DNA from 4 places in the Shewanella avicenniae genome. Region 4 is predicted to be linked to each of the others. Evidence: predicted binding sites of a transcription regulator. Region 4 holds the regulator's gene; each other region holds the start of a gene.
The links. Region 4 encodes sigma-54, which starts transcription at its own class of promoters, with help from an activator protein. Its sites were predicted from a motif close to GTTGGCACGNNNNTNGNNT; they were not measured.
Positions count from the first base shown of each region.

Region 1 (3,132 bases), 1.7 Mb from region 4:
CCAAGCAACATCGATATTGCCGCCTGCACTGCCATCCACATTGAATGTTTTGACCACCTGCCCCGATGTATCTTTGACCGATACACGAATAATGTTGATAGGTTCAGTGGTGCTAATAACCGCTTTCAAGCTTGGATCCTCTGCCGACATGTAGGCTGTACCAGAGGGAACCAACACTTTTTGGCCAACCAATCCTGATGCCTGTAATGCTTGGCTTGAGGTCATCACGGTATTGAGATTGACGATTTGATCGTTCAAGCGGCCAATACCATCTACCGTAGAAAACGATGCCATCTGCGCAATCATCTGGTCGTTATCCACCGGATCAGAAGGATCCTGCATCGATAACTGGGTACTGAGTAACGAGAAGAAGTCCGCTTGAGTCAGACTTTGGTTATTGGTATTCACCTGCGACGTAGCAGCGCTGGCGCTTGACGTATCTAGCAGAGAATTAAGTGAGTTAATTGCCACGGTTCAATTCTCCTTATTGGCCTAAACGCAATGTTTGTTGCAGCATCGACTTGGTCGCATCAGCCACTTGCACGTTCATTTGATAAGATTGCGACGCTGAAATCATGTCGGCCATCTCTTCAACGACGTTGACGTTAGGCTTATAAATAAAACCATCGGCATCGGCCAATGGATGATCTGGTGCGTATTCTTTCTGCAACGGCTTATCACTTTCGACAATCCCCTGCACTTTCACCGAATATGATTCTTGTTGCTGTTGACCTTGGGTCGCCTTGGCTAACTCCGCCTGAAACACCGGATGGCGCGCTTTGTAGGTTTGGTCAAGACTACTGGAAACGGAATCAGCGTTGGCGATGTTACTGGCCGTGGTATTGAGGCGAACAGTCTGTGCCGACATCCCCGAACCCGCGATATTAAAGATGTTATACAGTCCCATGATTAATCTCCTCTAATCGCTTTTTTCATGCCGGAGAAACGCGCACCGAGAAACTGTAGCGACATCTGGTATTCAAGAGAGTTTTGCATAAACGCTTGCTGTTCCTTCTGCATATCAACCGTGTTGCCATCCCCAGTATCGGGTTGATCAGGCACACGAAATTTGACGTTTTGCTGCGTTAGCGTTTGTAAATCAAAATGCTTTTCAGAGGTGGCCGCCATCTTCAAGCCTTTTTGTTGGCTCATGGCGCCCTGCAATGCCGTAGAAAAATCCACATCACGCGCTTTGTAATGAGGTGTATCGGCATTGGCAATGTTGCTGGAGAGCACTTCAGCACGCTCAGCACGGATCCCCAACGTATATTGGTGAATGCCAAGTGCATTATCGAAACTGATCGCCATAAAATTTTCCTCCAACACTGAGTAGCAGAATCAAAGCAATTTATATGCCACAAAACAGCCTTGGTGATGCTAAGGACGGTCAGATTCATTGCCAGTTAAGTGACGCTGATAGAAAAGTTAGGCAATAAAAATGCCAGCCGTTTCGCAACAGGCTGGCATTCGTCATCAATAGCGCTGATAACGCGTGTGCTTAGGTTTTCTTCTGATAATAAATCCCTGGATTACAGCGGATCATGTCAAATTCATCGGTTAACCCAGCAATAGACTCAGAGGCGCCCAAAAACAAGATGCCTTTGGGATTCAAAGCGGCAGCAAATTGCCGCAAGATTTTGGCTTTGGCTTCCGGGGCAAAATAGATAAGCACATTACGGCAAAAGATGATGTCAAACTTGCCAAGTAACGAGTAACTTTCCAATAAGTTATGCGCGCGGAAATTAACTAAACGCCGCACATTATCCTTTAAGCGCATGTTGCCATTTGGCAAAGCATCAAAAAACTGACGCTTATGCTCCTCAGATAAACCCCGCGCCAATGCCAGCCCATCATATTCGGCATTTTTACATCGCTCCAGCATTGAGGGCGATAGGTCAGTCGCTTGGATTGATACTCCACCGGGTAATCCGCCCGGTTTACGTTGCTGATATTGCAGCGCTGTCATGGCTAATGAGTAAGGCTCTTGCCCTGAAGAACAAGCAGCTGACCAGATTTTTAGTGGACGGCCTAATTTGGCATATTGTGGCAACAGTTGGTTAGCCATCAAATCGAACGGGTATTTGTCACGAAACCACAGGGTTTCGTTGGTGGTCATGGCATCAATCACTTCCGCACGTAATTGACGCTCGGTAGGACGCATCGACTGCTTAACGACTTCAGACAACGAAGGTAAGCCATATTTGCCCATCAAAGGCGCTAATCGGCTTCTGACGAGATACTGCTTATTTTCACCGAGCACAATACCGCTATGCTGCTCTAAAAACAGTCTGAATTGATTATACTCGGTTTCTGCGAGCGACTTATCTTGCACCTTGGCTTCCCGTCATTAATGAACACCGCCGTTATAGAAGTGTACGCTGTCCTGCTATTGTATCGGGCTGCGTTATACCGCAGCTGAACCAGCATGACAAGCGCCACTACTATTTTAATTCAGCACCAGCGAAAACTTATAAACTGAGATGCTTGTTAACAGCTGCCGCCAATTCATCAGGGTTAAACTTTGCGATAAAGTCATTGGCGCCCACTTTCTGCACCATCGCGTGGTTAAATACGCCACTGAGTGAGGTATGCAACACCACTTTAATATGCTTAAGTTTAGGGTCATCACGAATTTCGGCTGTTAAAGTGTAACCGTCCATTTCTGGCATTTCGATATCTGAGATGATCAATGGAATTTCAGTTGAAACATTGTCCATCTCAGTGGCAATCGCCTTGAGCTTTTCCAACGCTTCGCGACCATCTTTTGCCGTATCGATCTGCAGGTTCAGCGCTTCCAGAGCACGAAGGATCTGCTTTCTAGCAACTGCGGAATCGTCAACCACCATGATGTGATACTGCTGTTCTCTATCGATGGTAAGCGCCTCATCAACTTCTTTACTGATAGCAGTCTTCACTGGTGAAATTTCATCAAGAATTTTCTCAACGTCAATAATTTCAACCAATTCACCATCTATCTCGGTGACTGCAGTCAAGTAAGAGGTGCGACCGGCCCCTTGCGGTGGTGGCATAATTGCCGACCAGTTCATATTAATGATGCGTTCGACCGATTTGACCAAAAAACCCTGCACACTACGGTTATACTCGGAAATGATAATAAAACTATTGGTCACA
Region 1 covers NZ_CP071503.1:3,025,502-3,028,633, forward strand. Annotated here, with positions in the region: gene JYB87_RS13425 (flagellar hook assembly protein FlgD) at 1-465, opposite strand, end outside; gene flgC (flagellar basal body rod protein FlgC) at 485-907, opposite strand; gene flgB (flagellar basal body rod protein FlgB) at 910-1,308, opposite strand; gene JYB87_RS13440 (CheR family methyltransferase) at 1,499-2,332, opposite strand; gene JYB87_RS13445 (chemotaxis protein CheV) at 2,469-3,132, opposite strand, start outside.
Region 1: flgB (flagellar basal body rod protein FlgB) is a predicted target of sigma-54. The motif match lies at 1,342-1,360, and genes of this name have one in related genera.

Region 2 (3,132 bases), 1.7 Mb from region 4:
TTTGTGCAGTGAATTTCATTTGCGGCGACATCGTTGCGGCATGGGTGTTAGTCGCATCTGCATTGGTTACAAGCTGCATCACCTTGTCAACAAAGCTAGAATCAACATCCCCTTGAGCAGCACTGACAGCAGTTGCCGGCCCTTGCGGAGCATCATTTGTGGCATTGCTAGTTGTCGCCAGTCGTTGCGACAACATCTGTAGCAATGCCTGTTGGCCCTTATTAATGGTGTCAGCCATCGAATTAGTCACAACCGCAGGTTCTACATTTACTGCAGATGATGGCTGCGCCGCATGTTCACTAACGTTTTGTTCTGCGGCCTGCGCCAAAAAACTCAACACAGCAATGGCTAACTGTTCGATTTTGTGTTCGTCTTGATCTTTAACGACATTATTACTTGCGAGGTTTGACTCTGCTGGGGTTGCGATTAGATCATCCGCCACAAGCGCACTGGCAGTAGCTGCTGTTTCCAGGCTAGAAGCTGAGCCATCTTCAGCTGATATGTCCTCATCAGTAGACTCTGACTTATCAGCAGTCGATGAAGCATCAGTAACCGTAATCGGCTGTTCCAGATTGACTAATAATTGCTCAAGGCTAATGTCTGCGGCGTCATCGTTTACATTAGCACCGACCTTATCAACGGCTTCGTTAGCCAAAGGTTTAGCTTGAGGGTGCATCAATGCGGCGACAAGTGCATTAAGTTGCGCCAATAACGTTGCATCATCCTTTGCTGAACTCTCGGCAGACTCATTATTGGCGACAACTCTATCGGCATCTTGCGCAGAATCACCCTTTTCTGCGGCGTCACCACCGCTCAACTGAGCCAATAATTTGGCTATCATTGCTTGCAGTTGGTCTTGTTCTGCTGGGGATAATCCGGCCAACTGCTGGACTAACTCGGTCGCGGCAACTTCAGTCTCAGGGTCAATATTAGTAAAAGTATCAATATTGGTAACAGTGTCATTATCAGCAGTGGCGACTTGCTGTTGCGCCGCAGACGGCAACATTTTTCCTAGGGCAATCTGTTGCAGCGTCGTAGTTACCGCATCGCTGTCGTCCGCATCTGCCACAGCATTAGCCGCTTGCGATTTGGTCGATGCCTTAGGTTGATAAGGGGCGAGAAATTCTTTGGACTTGCGAGGGGATTCTATGCTGCCTTGAGCTTGTTGATAAATTTCATTAAAGCTTGGATTTTCTTGAAGATTATCAAAATCAATGCTTTTACCCGTGGACAACAGGCCATCCGCGGCCCCCAGCTTCGGTGCATTATTACTGCTCGATGAAATTTGGCTCGCTAACTGCTGCATGTGATCCTCCAAGGCTTCCCAACGCGTTTTGACTCTGCGCTAGGCAGCTGATATTTGGCGTTCACACGCATTAAAGCAAGTTCCGAGCCAACCAACGTGAAGCTCAGTCGTAACGCGCAATTAATACTCGTTGAGATCATTGGTATTGCGCTTACGGCAATAAAACTGCTGCGAAGCAAACTCGTCGGTCATCTTCTGCTCCTGTTTAAGCTGTTTAGCTTCGGCAGCAGCGGCTTTCTTAGCTAACAACAATTCCACCGCTTTACGTTTTTGTTGCTTTTCCAACCAATATTTTTGTCGATGTAATTTTTGCTGTTCCGCATCGTGAACCACGGCATTTTGCTGTTTAATTGCGCTATCAATTTGCTGAATAAAACGATGAAACTGCTGGTAAGCCTCAGCACGGATCTGCTGTCCTTGTTTGTCCGACAACTGTTTCATGTAATCGAGGCGATAGCCATTGAGCGCCTGCAACTGTGCATTGCGGCGTTGATGTTCCAACTGCGCAGCTTTCAGTTTCAATGCGGCTTGTTCTTCCGCTTCTTGCGCCAATTTGAGCACAGTCAGTAATGGATCTTTTGCCATAGGCTACTCGCTAAACTCGACATTGGGCCGCCAGCTGTCCCAACATTAGGGTACTGTCGGCAAAGCTAACCGCTTCATGCATTCGCTGACGCAGGAACGCGTTCATTGCGGGTTGCAACCGAATAGCATTATCAATACGTGGATCGCTGCCCTGAGAATAGGCACCGATAGAGATAAGATCGCGATTTTGCTGGTACACCGAATACGTTTGCTTCACTCGCCGCATCGCTTCTAAATGCTCGGTTGAAATCACCATCGGCGCAACACGGCTGATCGAGGCTTCAATATCAATCGCCGGATAATGGCCAGAATCCGCCAAACTACGTGATAACACGATGTGACCATCAAGAATCGCACGCGAGGCATCGGCAATCGGGTCTTGTTGATCGTCGCCTTCAGTAAGTACCGTATAAAACGCCGTAATGGAGCCTTGGCCGTCACCGCCGTTACCGGCGCGTTCAACCAATCGCGGCAATCTGGCAAACACTGATGGTGGGTAACCCTTAGTTGCCGGTGGTTCACCAATGGCGAGGGCAATCTCCCGCTGCGCTTGAGCATAACGGGTCAAGCTATCCATCAGCAGCAACACGTCCAACCCTTGATCGCGAAAATACTCCGCGATACGGGTTGATGTTTCGCAGGCGCGCAAGCGCATTAAGGGCGAGGTATCGGCTGGTGCTGCAATCACTACCGAGCGTTTTCGACCTTCAACGCCGAGGATCTCTTCAATAAATTCTTTTACTTCGCGGCCACGTTCACCCACTAAGCCCACCACAATCACATCGGCGGAGGTACCGCGAGTCATCATTCCGAGCAGCACACTTTTACCCACGCCGGAACCGGCAAACAAGCCCATACGCTGGCCTTTGCCGATGGTGAGCATGGAGTTAATTGCACGCACGCCTACATCCAGCGGTTCTGAGATCGCACGGCGAGCCAATGGATTTATCGGTTGTGCATGAGTAGAAGTTCGTTGATCTGCTGTGACAGGACCGAGGCCATCCAGCGGCAACCCGCTACCATCGAGCACCCGACCTAATAGCTGCATACCGACTTTCAAACCTGCTTGTTGGCCTTTGGGGGTAACGCGAGCACCGGGCACCACGCCCCGCAGTTCTTCGACAGGCATCAGATAAAGCAATTGGTCATCAAAGCCAACCACTTCGGCATCCAAGACGCCTTCACTGGTTTCAATTTCGCATAGACTACCAACAGGCGCTCGGCACCCGCTGGCTTCGAGG
Region 2 covers NZ_CP071503.1:2,998,348-3,001,479, forward strand. Annotated here, with positions in the region: gene JYB87_RS13305 (flagellar hook-length control protein FliK) at 1-1,306, opposite strand, end outside; gene fliJ (flagellar export protein FliJ) at 1,427-1,891, opposite strand; gene fliI (flagellar protein export ATPase FliI) at 1,902-3,132, opposite strand, start outside.
Region 2: JYB87_RS13305 (flagellar hook-length control protein FliK) is a predicted target of sigma-54. The motif match lies at 1,380-1,398, and genes of this name have one in related genera.

Region 3 (3,132 bases), 1.7 Mb from region 4:
ATCTGCCGATAAAGAGTCTGAGAACTTAGATTCAACGCTGGAGCCCAAACGGCTATGGACATTAAACAACTGCAAAATCAACCGCGAGTGACTACGGTCAACTCACCTAAAACCGGTTCAGCGACCACAGCTGAAAGCACGCAATCGGCTATAGTGGCGAATAGCAAAGACTCAGTTGTTGTCTCAAGTCAGGCACAGCAGCTTCAAAGTCTACAGGGTAAGATTTCGTCTCTGCCAGACGTTGACGTTAAAAAAGTAGCGGAAATAAAAGCAGCTATTGCTGAAGGCCGTTACAAAGTTGACCCTGAAAAGCTGGCAGGCAATATTGCGCAATTTGAAGCCGATATGAACGATATCAATCTGGAGGCTTAATGCAGCTGACAGACTTGGAACAGCTTCTGAATAAGCAGACGCTCAACTTAGAGCGGCTGCTTTTTTTGATCGACCAAGAACGACAAGCACTAATTAATAGAGATGCTGACAAACTGCTCTCATTAGCCAGCGACAAATCTAGCCTTCTCGATAGCGTTAAATCACTCGATGGCGAACTTGCCAAGCATCCAGACAAAAGCGATTTCAGCAAAGAGCCTATCGCGAGCAAAGTTAATGATGCCAAAGCGTTAATGGCTGAGTGCCAAGTGAAAAATCAAGAAAATGGCAAACTGATTGAACTGTGCAGCGCCAGCATCAATCGCTTAGCCCAAGCACTGCAGATGAGCCGTAATGCCAACAGCCTGACCTACGATGGCAAAGGTAAAACCTCCACCATCGCCACCCTAGGTAACGATTTGAAAGCCTAAACTTCTCAATTGAAATCAGCTAGATTTATAAAAATGCCACGACAAACAATCGTGGCATTTTTGTGTTTGCAGGCATTTCAAGACCGAGCCGTCGCGAATCCTCTGTCACTGGAATCCTCAGACACTAAAAGTAAGTCACCGAACGAATCTCTTGTGGCCGGTTCTGCTGTTGGTATAACTGCCAAACTGTCGCAAAATCCAATTCAAGTTCTGTCACATAATGCTCGCCCGCCGGATAACTGGCTATCACCTTTGCACCACGAATAACGCCTGAAACAGACGCTTTTACCGTATCAGATTTCATCGCCCAATCGCCGACGCTACTCGAACCTTGTAAATGCTGTCCGTAAACTTGTTCAGCAAGCTCACGGTAAGCGGCAATCTTGGACGCCTGCATTGCCATCAGAACCCGCTCTGCCTGAGTTTTACCCGGCTGAGATGCTAACGGCGCATAACCGGTGGCGGTCAATGTAGGAAATTGCTCTGGCGCTACGGTTTCATACTGAACATATTTTTCCCGCATGCTGCTACATCCTGCCAGTAACACTATGGCTGCCACTAGGATCACTCTCATCATTGTTTAGCTCCCACATAGTGTGCAGTTTCAGCGCCTTGGCTTGGATGACGATACAGCAAGCCGTCTTTGGAGACGCTCGACTTGGCTTCCACGATATACCCCGGTAATTGCTGTGCTGATACAAAGGTATTAGCTGACGATGAAACATGGTTATCTGTGGTATCAATAATGCGCGCATTAATCGCCACACCAGACTTTGTCAGTTCCATCGTTGATACCAACACATGGGTGGCTGCCACATTAGCGGCAATTTTTTGCCAATCACGCGTCAGCAGATAAGTACCGTCTGCCGCCGCCTTAACAGTATCGCTCATATTGATATCAATCACTTTAAAGCCTTGCTGCTGAAATGCAGTCATCAGATCTTGTTGCAACTGCACCGCCAACGGATTCGTTTTCTCTAAGCTACTGGCGTCCACAGGTGTCGAAATCAGTAACGTCTGCGCCCCCGTAAAATCGTCGCTGTAACGGGCGAGATCGAACGTCAATTGCTCGGCAACCTGAAATAAAGGCGTTTCTTGCACAGGAGCCTCAACATAGCTCACAGCAGGTTGTGTCGATGAACACCCTGCCAGCAATGCGATTAGAGGAATTAGTTTTTTAAACATGGCTCTCTCAGCTCCTTAAAGACCAACAGCAACGCGCATTCATTTTTAATTTATCGATGAAAGATTCAGTTCGTGTTGCCACACAACAAATTTATGCGGTGAAATATCTTCACTTATATCGGCAAAATCTTGGCAAACTTAACGAGCGATTGCATCGACATAGAACGTCGATTGTTCGACATCCTGAGAATTTGTTAGCAACTGTCATGCCGATTCATGGCATAAAACTTGAATCTTGCAAAATAACCTAGATGGGCGCCTGAAAATTGGCTCCTAATCAGATCTCTTTACAGGATTTACTCAGCATGGTTCGCATAATTTCATTGTTGCTATTGATGCTAATATTGCCATCTGCCGAAGCAGCATGGGTAACCATTACCGGAGAAGCCAACATCGTCAAAGGCGATGTAAACGCCGCGCGCCAGCAAGCCATCAAACAGGCGCTAAATATGGCCGTCATCACCAATGGTGGCAGCATTAGCGCCCAACAAACCGTCACCAATGGTGTACTCAACCAAACTGCAGAGCTAACTAACAACGCGGCTTACACCAGTCTTGAAATTGTCAAAGAACAACACAAAGGCAATCGCATTGAAGTCACTATTCGAGTTGATCTGCTCACAACGCTTAACGAAAGCTGTTTGAGTAATGCTCTAAAAGCCCCACTTTATTTACCACGCGCCATCGTGTTTGACAGGCAACAACTACGCTATGGCAAGATGGAGCAATTTCCACAAGCGCTGTCGCAAAAGCTCGCCGCCATTCTCAATCAAAATTCTACCAAGGTTTACCCCAAACTGGATCTGAGCAACAGCGTTCCAAGCCATAACTTCAGCAATGAACATCGTGGCGACAGTGCCAGTTGGTTAAATCAACAAACAAACACTCTCTATATTTTATTAGCCGAAGTGGAAGACATGGCGCTGTCTGAATCACCATCCGGCGTCAGCGCTATGTGGAGCAAGCAGCAACGTGATTTTCGCTTAAAAATATCACTGGTCCACAGCATTAGCGGTGAAATGATTTGGCAAAAAGAGTATCAATTCACTACCGACTGGGACTATGACGCCAATGCCAGCGTAAAACCGATTAGCGATGCCTTTTGGCAATCAAACTATGGTGGTGCCATAGGTAACGTGTTAAATCA
Region 3 covers NZ_CP071503.1:3,029,811-3,032,942, forward strand. Annotated here, with positions in the region: gene flgM (flagellar biosynthesis anti-sigma factor FlgM) at 55-372, shown strand; gene JYB87_RS13460 (flagella synthesis protein FlgN) at 372-800, shown strand; gene JYB87_RS13465 (LPP20 family lipoprotein) at 925-1,377, opposite strand; gene JYB87_RS13470 (FlgO family outer membrane protein) at 1,374-1,985, opposite strand; gene JYB87_RS13475 (flagella assembly protein FlgT) at 2,291-3,132, shown strand, end outside.
Region 3: JYB87_RS13470 (FlgO family outer membrane protein) is a predicted target of sigma-54. The motif match lies at 2,181-2,199, and genes of this name have one in related genera.

Region 4 (3,132 bases):
GGTCCTAACGGTGCGGGCAAAACCACCACCTTCTACATGGTGGTCGGCTTAGTACAGAGTGACCATGGCCGTATTTTTATTGATCAAGATGATCTGACCTTAGATCCAATGCACCTGCGGGCGCGTAAAGGGATTGGTTATCTGCCGCAAGAGGCGAGTATTTTTCGCAAACTCTCAGTGCGCGATAACATTATGGCCGTTCTTGAAGTCCGCAAAGGATTAAGCAACGAAGAACGCGAAGCCATTCTTGAACAGCTGCTCGAAGAGTTTCATATCACCCACATCCGTGACAGCTTGGGGATGGCGTTATCGGGTGGAGAACGGCGCCGCGTTGAGATAGCACGCGCGTTAGCGGCTGATCCAAAATTCATTTTATTGGACGAACCTTTTGCGGGCGTAGATCCAATTTCTGTTATCGATATCAAGAAAATCATCGAACAACTCAAGTCTCGAGGACTGGGTGTCTTGATTACCGATCATAACGTGCGCGAAACTCTGGATGTGTGCGAACACGCCTACATCGTCAGCCATGGGCAGCTGATTGCAGAAGGCACACCCGCCGAGATCCTCGACAACCAACAGGTGCGAGCAGTGTACTTAGGGGAACAATTCAGGCTATAGTACGGTGGTGGGGACAAATAAATTTCATAAAACTACCAACTCTTTGTGGTTGTTTTAATACATAATTTTTGGGGATTAGCAGTCAACAATGAAAGCGTCACTTCAGCTTAAGCTGGGTCAACAATTAACTATGACACCGCAACTGCAGCAGGCAATTCGTCTACTGCAATTGTCGTCGCTTGAGCTGCAGCAGGAAATTCAACAAGCACTCGATTCCAACCCGATGTTGGAGATTAATGACGATGTTGATGTTGATAACAATGACGCGGGGCTTGAAGCGGATAACCGCGAACGTGACAGTGAACAAGAGCTGTCAGAGTCGATAGAAGACAGTTCGTCCGTTGAAACCAGTGATGCGCTTAATAGCCAAGAGCTCCCTGAAGAACTGCCAATGGACACCACTTGGGACGAGGTTTTCACCGCTGCGCCCAACACGTCATCTGGCGTCGTCCGTGACGATGACATGCCGTTTCAAGGTGAAACTAGCGAAGGCTTGCATGAGCATTTGGAATGGCAAAAAAACCTCACACCATTTTCAGAAACCGATGAAGCAATTGCTACCGCGATTATTGAAGCCATTGACGAGCGTGGCTATTTAACCCAATCAGCTGAAGAAATTATTGAAGCGCTGGGCTTAGATGATATCGAAGTGGATGAAGTTGAAGCCGTGCTGAAGCGCATTCAACACTTTGATCCCGTGGGAGTTGCCGCGCGCGATTTACGCGAATGTTTGCTGATCCAATTATCACAATTCAGTGACGACGTACCGCATTTGGCCAATGCCAAAATGCTCATCGATGAGTACCTCGATCTGATCGCCGCCAAAGATTACCGCACCTTGATGCGCAAAACGCGCCTTAAGGAAGAAGAGTTACGTGACGCAATCGTTCTCATCCAAACGTTAAATCCTCGCCCAGGATTAACCATCCAAGAGTCTGAAGATGAATATGTCATTCCAGACGTGACGGTATGGAAGAAAAACGGGCGCTGGGTGGTTGAACTCAACCCAGATTGCATGCCAAAAATCAGCATCAATCAGCAGTATGCCACGATGGCACGTAGCGTGCGCAGCCAGTCAGATAGCCAATTTATTCGTGGTCATCTGCAAGAAGCTAAATGGTTTATCAAGAGTTTGGAAAGCCGTAACGACACCCTGCTTAAAGTCGCTAATTGCATCGTTCAATTTCAGCAAGGCTTCTTCGAATATGGTGAAGAAGCGATGAAACCTATGGTGCTCAACGATATTGCCGAAGCGGTAGAAATGCATGAATCGACCATTTCGCGGGTCACCACCCAGAAATACATGCACACCCCTCGCGGCATTTTTGAACTAAAATATTTCTTCTCTAGCCATGTAGGTACTGACGATGGCGGCGAGTGTTCTTCAACAGCCATTCGTGCTTTCATCAAAAAGCTGGTTGCCGCGGAGAACCCTAAAAAGCCGTTAAGCGACAGTAAAATGGCGCAATTGCTTGCCGAACAAGGCATTAATGTCGCGAGACGAACAATCGCTAAGTATCGGGAAGCAATGCTAATTCCGCCGTCAAATCAGCGGAAGAGCCTTTAAAAGCCCGACAATCGGAGGAGTCAACGATGCAAATTAATCTTGCAGGAAAACAACTTGAGATCACCGATTCTTTACGTAGCTACGTTGAGAGCAAATTTGCAAAGCTTGAACGCCATTTCGAACAGATCAATAATGTCCACATTGTCCTCGCTGTTGAAAAAGCACTACAGATAGCAGAAGCCAAGCTGCACCTTTCCGGCGGCGAAGTATTTGCAACCTCTCAACACGACGACATGTACGCCGCCATTGACATCCTCATTGATAAATTGGATCGTCAGGTCATTAAACACAAAGAAAAGCTGACAAAACACTAACGATGGAACTTAGGACCATCCTGCGGCCGGAGTGTACCACCTGTGCGACTCCGGGCAGTAAGAAAAAGGTACTGGAGCTCATCAGCGATCTCGCAGCAGCCCAGTATCCCGACCTATCCTCTCAAGCCATTTTTGAAAGTCTTTTGGCTCGCGAGCGTATGGGCAGTACAGGAATCGGTAACGGTATTGCGATCCCGCATGGTCGTTTGCCGGATATTGACACGCCCGTTGCGGTATTAATCAAGTGTGAAGAGGCCATTCCTTTTGACGCGATTGATAATCAACCGGTGGATATTTTGTTCGCACTTATTGTGCCAGCAGATCAATGTCAGCAACACCTGAGCACGCTCTCCGCCATGGCGGAAAAGCTAAGCGATAAACAAGTGCTCAAGCAGCTTCGTAAGGCTGAGAACGAGCAAGAACTTTATCAGGTAATCACCGCATGAAGTTGGCCATAGTCTCCGGTCGTTCAGGTTCAGGAAAATCTGTAGCCCTGCGCGTATTAGAGGATATGGGCTATTACTGTGTTGACAACTTGCCATTACAGATGATTGGCGATCTGCTAGTAAATCTGCGAGGCAGCAATGAGTTCGTCGCTATCAGTGTTGACGTGCGCAACTTACCCAACCA
Region 4 covers NZ_CP071503.1:533,911-537,042, reverse strand. Annotated here, with positions in the region: gene lptB (LPS export ABC transporter ATP-binding protein) at 1-621, shown strand, start outside; gene JYB87_RS02315 (RNA polymerase factor sigma-54) at 710-2,188, shown strand; gene hpf (ribosome hibernation promoting factor) at 2,215-2,502, shown strand; gene ptsN (PTS IIA-like nitrogen regulatory protein PtsN) at 2,505-2,948, shown strand; gene rapZ (RNase adapter RapZ) at 2,945-3,132, shown strand, end outside.